Sinorhizobium meliloti: one gene and its partner. The main gene of each other region encodes a partner of the protein of the gene in region 2 in a complex. Links are inferred from orthologs where the notes say so. Each region holds a gene or a part of one and is shown on either strand. Other genes may lie near its edges.

Region 1 (3,260 bases), 3.3 Mb from region 2 along the record:
CTCGCGCAGTATGGCCAGCGTGTCGGCGCGGATAGAATCCTTCAGGCGGGAATCGAGGCCGGAAAAAGGCTCGTCCATCAGCAGCACCGCCGGCCGCGGCGCAAGTGCACGGGCCAGCGCCACGCGCTGCTGCTCGCCGCCGGAGAGCACATGCGGATACCGCTCGGCATAATGCAGAAGGCCGACCCGCTCCAGCGCGGCATCGGCCTGCAGCAATGCCTTCTTCTTCGGCAATTCGGTCAAGCCGAAACAGACGTTCTCACGGATGGTCATATGAGGAAAAAGGGCGAAGTCCTGGAACATCAGGCCGACGCCGCGTTGCTCGGGCGGAACGAAGATGGAAGGGCCGGATATTTCCTGTCCGTTCAGCAGAAGGCGCCCGCCCGTCTGCTTCTCGATGCCCGCGGCGATACGCAACAGCGTTGTCTTGCCGGAGCCGGACGGTCCGAGCAGGCAGAGCACTTCGCCGGCTTCGGCCTTGAGCGTTACGCCCTTGATCGTATCCTTGGAATGGTAACGATGGCTGATATTCTCGAATGCCAGGTTCGCTGCGAACGACACACCCGAGCGCCTCGTCATCGCGACGGCGCCGTTACGCGCATCTGAAACCATGCTTGCATTCCTCGACCCGAAGATCCCGTTCTATACCTAAAGCCGATATCCATACTCAGGATTTTTAATCGTCTTCTTCAGGCTTCGGTGTCAAGAGGCCCAGTTCTTCGAGGTCCATCTGGGTGATGGGATCCTCGTTTTCGGCAAACTCATCGTCGCCGATCGGAACCGGAATGTTCAGATGGGAAGGGACACGCCCGGACAGCAGGCCGGCCCCCTTCAGTTCCTCGATGCCGGGAAGATCGCGGATCTCTTCGAGGCCGAAATGATCGAGGAAGTCTCTCGTCGTGCCGAACGTCACCGGACGCCCGGGCGTGCGCCTGCGACCGCGGAACCGCACCCATCCTGCCTCCATGAGCACGTCGAGGGTACCCTTCGAAGTCTGGACGCCGCGGATATCCTCGATCTCTGCCCGTGTCACCGGCTGGTGATAGGCGATGATCGCCAGCACCTCCAGCGCCGCGCGCGACAGTTTGCGGACCTCCTGCTCGTCCGTATTGACGACGAAGGACAGATCCGCGGCAGTGCGGAAGGCCCAATGGTCGGCGACCTGAACAAGGTTGACGCCGCTGCCCGCATAACGGTTCTTGAGCCTCGCCATCACGCTTCCGACGTCCACACCGCGCGGCAGGCGCCCGGCGATATAGGCTTCTGAAACCGGTTGGGCGGAGGCAAATACGAGGGCCTCGGCGATCCGCTCGGCTTCCTGCTCGAGCCTCGGATCGAAAGAAAATTCTTCCTCGTAATCCTCGTCACCGGGCAGGAATTTCTGGGCTTCAGCCACGCGCCGCCTCCATCTCCGCCAAGGTTGCCGCATCGAACGGATTTGGCCCGCGCCGCAGATAGATCGGCGTGAAGGCCCCTTCCTGACGGATTTCCAACCGCCCTTCGCGCACCATTTCGAGTGACGCCGCAAAGGAGCTCGCAATCGCCGTCGCGCGCTCCTTCGGGCTTGTCATGTAGCGGATCAGGAAATGGTCGAGCGCCGTCCAGTCGTCAAGGCTCCCGACCATTCTCGCCAGGATCAAACGCGCATCGCCGAGCGACCAGACATGCCGCTTCTCGATCGTCACCTGGGTTATCGCCTGACGCTGCCTGAGCGTCGCATAAGCTGTCAGCAGGTCGTAGAGCGAGGCGTCATAATCGGACTTCCTCTCCGTGACGATGTGCTCGGGCGCACCGCGCACGAAGATGTCCCGGCCGAGGCGGTTCCTGTTCACGAGTTTCATCGCGGCGTCGCGCATCGCCTCCAGACGTTTCAGGCGGAACGCAAGCGCCGAGGCCATCTCCTCGCCCGATGGGCCTTCATCCTTTGCCGGCTGAGGGATGAGCAGGCGCGACTTGAGATAGGCCAGCCACGCCGCCATGACGAGATAGTCGGCTGCAAGCTCAATACGGATAGACCGTGCCCGCTCGACGAAGGCGATATATTGTTCCGCGAGCGCCAGCACCGAAATGCGGGAAAGATCGACGCGCTGGCTGCGCGCAAGGTGCAGCAGGAGGTCCAGCGGACCTTCGAAGCCGGCGATGTCAACGACGAGCTCGTCCTCGTGCAATCCGCGACGGGCAGACTCGTCCTGCCACAAAGGCTCCATCGGCGCCTTCGCGGAAGGCATTTCCTGCCTTTCGTCCGATTTGCTCACGACCCTGCCCTTTCAGCAACGGACCCGCCCGCCAGGCTCAAGAGCCTAGGCGAGCGCAAACATTGCGTTGAACTCCGCGCGCAGTGCAGCTTCGACTGCGTCGTCCGGTTCCCGGAAAGCGGCCTCGGCAGCCCTCGCCCGGCGGAGCCTCTCCCCGGAGAGAACCGGAACGACATCTGCCACGGCCTTCATTTCTTCCATAATGCCGTGACAATGCAAGACGAGATCAAGACCGGCGGCGATTATTCCGCCGGCACGTGCCGTCATGTCGCCGGCAAGCGCATTCATGGAGACGTCATCGGACATCAGCAGACCGTCGAAGCCGATGTGGCCCCGGATGATCTCGCGCACGACTTTCGCAGAGGTCGTCGCCGGGTTGTCCGGGTCGATAGCAGTGAAGACCATGTGCGCCGACATGGCCATCGCTTCGTCCTTCATTGCCGCGAAGGGCAGAAAATCGCTGCTCTTCAATTCATCGAGACCGGCGCTGACGACCGGCAGGTTGTGATGCGAGTCGACGAAGGTCCGGCCGTGACCGGGCATGTGCTTCATCACCGGCAGCATGCCGCCCGCCTTCAAACCTTCGCTCATCGCGCGACCGATCGCGGTTACCGTCGCCGGGTCATGCCCGTAGGCACGATTGCCGATCACGTCATGGCTGCCGGGTACCGGCACATCGAGTACCGGCAGGCAATCGACCGTAATGCCGAAGCGCATCAGGTCGAAGGCATGCAGACGCCCCATGAGCCATGCGGCACGCAGGCCGAGTTCCCTGTCCCGCCGATAGATTTCACCGATGGCCGCGCCGTTCGGATATTGCTGCACGAGCGGCGGGCGTATGCGCTGAACGCGACCGCCCTCCTGATCGATCAATACCGGGGCCCGGGGGCTGCCGATGCTGTCACGCAGGCTCGCCACCAGGTCGCGGATCTGCTCTTCCTCGCCGATATTGCGTCCGAACAGTATGAAGCCCCATGGGCGCTCGCCCGCAAAGAAGTCGCGTTC
Region 2 (4,343 bases):
GAGGCGCGCGCGCCGGAACGGACCGACAGAAGCAGCGGGCGATTGGTATCGCCGAAGACGCGTCCGGTGATTTTCTCCATCCGGGTAATGCCCTCGCGGACCTGCTCGCGCAGACCCTCGGGCATGCTGCGGCCCTTCTCGAGATAGCTGTTGCAGGCAGCGGTGACGATTGTGAGCCCTGGCGGCACCGGCAGGCCGAGATTGCACATCTCCGCGAGGTTAGCTCCCTTGCCGCCCAGCCGGTCACGGTCTTCCGCGCTCCCTTCGGCCTGTCCCGCGCCGAAGGTATATACCCATTTCGCCATGCCTGTTCTCCACCCGAAACAGCCGTCGACCTAAAATCAGGAACGTGATCGAATCTAAGACGTTAGAGCGGGATGCGGGCGGAAAACCGCGCACACGTTTCCTTATCCCGATCTAGACCATCTACAGTATATGTTCCGGGCTGAAAATGCACTCGGCGAAGATTTTTGTTGCAGTGCACCAAATTGCAGAGCCGCCATCAGACGGCTTCGCGCAGCCGCTCTGCCGTCTGCAGGTCTACCGAGACGAGCTGCGAGACGCCCTGCTCGGCCATTGTGACCCCGAACAGGCGGTTCATCCGGGCCATGGTAATCGGATTGTGGGTGATGATGACGAAGCGGGTCTCGGTGGAGGCCGCCATTTCGTCCATCAGGTTGCAATAGCGCTCGACATTGTGGTCGTCGAGCGGCGCATCCACCTCATCGAGAACGCAGATCGGTGCCGGATTGGTGAGGAAGACGGCAAAGATCAGCGCCATGGCAGTCAACGCCTGCTCCCCGCCGGAAAGCAGCGTCATCGTCTGCGGTTTTTTGCCGGGCGGCCGGGCAAGGATTTCGAGCCCCGCTTCCAACGGGTCGTCGCTCTCGATGAGCTGCAGTTCCGCCGTGCCGCCCCCGAAGAGGTGGGTGAAAAGCCGCTGGAACTGCACATTGACCACATCGAACGCGGCAATCAGCCGCTCGCGGCCCTCGCGGTTGAGGTTCTGGATGGCACTCCTCAACCGGCGGATCGCCTCGATGACGTCGTCACGTTCCTTGAGCAGCGCCGCGAGCCGCTCCGAAAGCTCCTTCTGCTCCTCGTCGGCGCGCAGGTTGACGGCGCCGAGCCGTTCCCGCTCGATCTTCAGCCGCTCGAGTTCCCGTTCGACGCCGCGCATATCCGGTAGTCCTTCGTCGGAGCCGAGACCGGTAAGGCGCATCACTTCATGGGGGGCGCAGGACAGTGCTTCGAGAATGCGTGCCTCGATCTCGACACGCCGCTCCCGCGCGGAAACAAGCCGCTCTTCGGCGCGGCCGCGCTTTTCGCGTACCTCTGCCAGCTCCGAGAGCGCGGTAGCGGCCTGGCGATCCGCTTCGCGTTGATGGTTTTCCGCCTCGGCGAGTCTGTCGGCCGCCTCTCGGCGCGACGCCTCCGCCTTCTGCAGCTCGTTCATCAGCGCGCGGCGCTTGTCGTCGAACTCGTCAGGCGCATCGAGCAGTTCCTCGACCTCCTCCCGCGCCTCCGCCTCGCGCTCGCGAAGCGTCGCGATGTGATCTTCGGCGCTGGCCGCCCTCGCTGCCCAGGTCTCTCGCTCCCCGGCGATGGCCGCAAGCCGCCTGAGGCGCCCATCGTTTTCGCGTGCGAGACCGTCATGTGCAGCGCGAGCCTCGGCCGCCGCCGCACGGTCGGTCGCGACTTCGGCCGTCCGCCTGCTCAGCCGCAGGTCGAGTTCTGCAAGATCCGGCTGACCGGCAGAGGCTTCCTTGGCCGCCTCGATCTCTTCGGCGATCTCCTCGGCCTGGCCTTCGATCTGGAGCTTCGTCTCGGCAAGCACCGCGCGGCGGCGCGCCAGATCGCCGGACGCCCGCTCGGCCACCGCCAGGGCATCGCGCGCCTCGGAGAGCTGCCGTGCAAGCATGCGTTGCGCCTCGCGCGAAAGCCTTAGCCGCTCGTCCTCGGCGCGGATGCGCGCGCCGGCAGCGGCAAGATGCGCCTCCGCCTTCAGCGATGCATCGCTCGCCTCCTCCGCCTCACCTTCCAGTTCGGAAAGGCGGTTCTTCTGGGCAAGTCTCAGGCCCGCAGCACTTGGCGCTTCCGAGCCGGTGACGTGGCCGTCCCATCGCCAGACGGCGCCCTGTCTCGTCACCAGCCGCTGGCCGGCCCTGAGGAGCGGCAGCAGTCGCTCCGCCTCCCCGTCGCTCTCTACGATCCCGATCTGCCGGAGCGCTCGCCTCAGCGCCTCCGGTGCCTGGACGAAATCGATCAAAGGCAGGGCGCCGGCCGGCAATGCGGGATCTTCCGCATCGTCGCCGGGCATGCGCCAGTGCGTCGGCGCCGCCTGTTCCAGAGGCGAATCGAGGTCGTCGCCAAGAGCCGCGCCAAGCGCCGCCTCGAAGCCGCGCTCGACTTTCATCTCCTCTACGACGGCCGGATAGGTGCTGCCGCCGGCCGCCTCCAGCATGCGCCGGATCGTTCGCGCTTCCGTCTCGATGCCGTTCAGCCGCGCCCGGGCCTGGTCGACGGGCAGGCGCGCGGCGGCTTCGTCGGCGCGCGCCTCGGCGAGGCTCTCTTCGACGGCGGCGACGGCGGCCTCGGCCTCCTCCAGCGCCGCCTCCGCAAGCTCGACCTGCTCTCTCTTCTCGTCCGGATCGGGGAGTCGCGCCATCTGACCGTCAAGATCGTCGAGTTCACGCCCCTGATCCGCAAGCTGGCGTGCAAGGCGAGCCTGCCGCTCGGAGAGATCGCGTAGCGCTCTCTCGATCTGGTTGCGCGCGGCCTGCGCCTCGGCGCGCTCGGCCGTAATGCGGGCGAGACCGGCTTCGCTCGCCGCAAGCTTTTCATTGGCCTCATCGAGCCTTTCACGTGCCTGAGCGCCGCGATCATCCGCCTCGGCCAGCACGTCCCGCAGTTCTTCCTCCTCCTGATCGAGGCGGGCGAGAATGCCGGCATTGTCGGCGATCAGCCGCTCTTCGCGGGCGATGTCCTCCGCAAGTTGCGCCAGCCGCCGCTGCAATTCCTCACGGCGGCGCAGGATCCGGCCGGCATCCTCCTCGAGCTGGGCGCGAGCGATCTGCAGGCGCTGCAGCCCGGCAGCGAACTTCGCCTCGTTTTCACGCAGTTCCGGCAGCTTGAGGCTCGCGACGGCCTGAGCCTTGGCGGCTTCCATCTGCGCCTGCGCCTTCTCGGCGACGAGTGCAGTGATCTGGTTCAGGTGGCTGGTCGCCTCGGCCTCCGCTTCCTTGGCCTGCACCCAGCGGGTATGGAACAGGATCGCCTCGTGCCGGCGGATTTCCGCAGACAGCATCTTGAACCGGTTGGCCTGGCGCGCCTGGCGCTTGAGGCTCTCGATCTGGCTTTCGAGCTGCGAGGTAACGTCGTCCAGGCGCTCGAGATTGGTTTCGGCAGCCTTCAGCCGCAGTTCCGCCTCATGGCGGCGCGAATGCAGGCCGGAAATGCCGGCCGCCTCCTCGAGCAGCTGCCGGCGCGCCTGCGGCTTGGCGGCGATCAGCTCGCCGATGCGGCCCTGGCCCACCATCGAGGGCGAGCGTGCACCGGTGGACGCATCGGCAAACAGCAACTGCACGTCCTTGGCGCGCGCCTCCTTGCCATTGATGCGGTAGACCGAGCCCTGCTCGCGCTCGATGCGGCGCGTCACCTGTATCTCGTCGCTGTCGTTGAAGGCTGCGGGCGCGGTGCGGTCGCTGTTGTCCAGATACAGGCCGACCTCGGCCGTGTTGCGCGCCGGGCGGTTGCCGGATCCGGAAAAGATCACGTCGTCCATGCCGGAGGCACGCATGTTCTTGTAGGAGTTCTCGCCCATCACCCAGCGGAGCGCCTCGACAAGATTGGACTTGCCGCAGCCGTTCGGCCCGACGACCCCGGTCAGGCCACGCTCGATGACGAATTCCGTCGGTTCGACGAAGGATTTGAAGCCGAGCAGGCGCAGCCTGGTGAATTTCATGAGGAGCACGCCGGGGCAGCGACAAGCCGGCACCCCCCTCTGCCCTGCCGGGCATCTCCCCCGCAGGGCAGGGGAATCGCATTTAGCAAATAAGCGGTTGTTTTGTTGCGGCAAATCGATTCTTGGAGTTCTCCGCTGACTTGGAGGTCTCGATGAGTAGATTTGCCGCTTGCTTTGAAGATTTGCCCGATCCGCGCGGTCGCAATGCGCGCCATCCGTTGACGTCGATCCTGTTCATTGCCGTTGCGGCGATTGTCTGCGGTGCGGAAAGCTGTACCGATATGGCCGATTTCGGCGTTGCCAAGAAGAAATGGCTGAAGACAATCGTGCCGCTGCCCTATGGCATTCCCAGCCATGACACCTTCTCCACCGTCTTCCG

Evidence for each region.
Region 1: the proteins of JOH52_RS01270 (region 2) and JOH52_RS17205 are in contact, whole or in part, in a crystal structure (PDB 3ZGX), measured with the Bacillus subtilis proteins. The link is inferred for Sinorhizobium meliloti from one-to-one orthologs.

The regions. Positions count from the first base shown.
Region 1 is NZ_JAGIOS010000001.1:3,537,870-3,541,129, forward strand. What follows is about bases 309-3,260. They hold JOH52_RS17205 (segregation and condensation protein A), read right to left. Parts: upstream 2,229-3,260; coding sequence 1,389-2,228; downstream 309-1,388. Other genes in these bases: JOH52_RS17195 (ABC transporter ATP-binding protein), read right to left, coding at 309-612; scpB (SMC-Scp complex subunit ScpB), read right to left, coding at 677-1,396; nagZ (beta-N-acetylhexosaminidase), read right to left, coding at 2,301-3,260. In the rest of the region: more of JOH52_RS17195, read right to left, coding at 1-308. UniProt on the Bacillus subtilis protein: Participates in chromosomal partition during cell division. May act via the formation of a condensin-like complex containing Smc and ScpB that pull DNA away from mid-cell into both cell halves.
Region 2 is NZ_JAGIOS010000001.1:259,118-263,460, forward strand. What follows is about bases 303-4,337. They hold JOH52_RS01270 (chromosome segregation SMC family protein), read right to left. Parts: upstream 3,965-4,337; coding sequence 503-3,964; downstream 303-502. Other genes in these bases: ppdK (pyruvate, phosphate dikinase), read right to left, coding at 303-305; JOH52_RS01275 (ISAs1-like element ISRm21 family transposase), read left to right, coding at 4,117-4,337. Outside these bases: more of ppdK, read right to left, coding at 1-302; more of JOH52_RS01275, read left to right, coding at 4,338-4,343. UniProt on the Bacillus subtilis protein: Required for chromosome condensation and partitioning.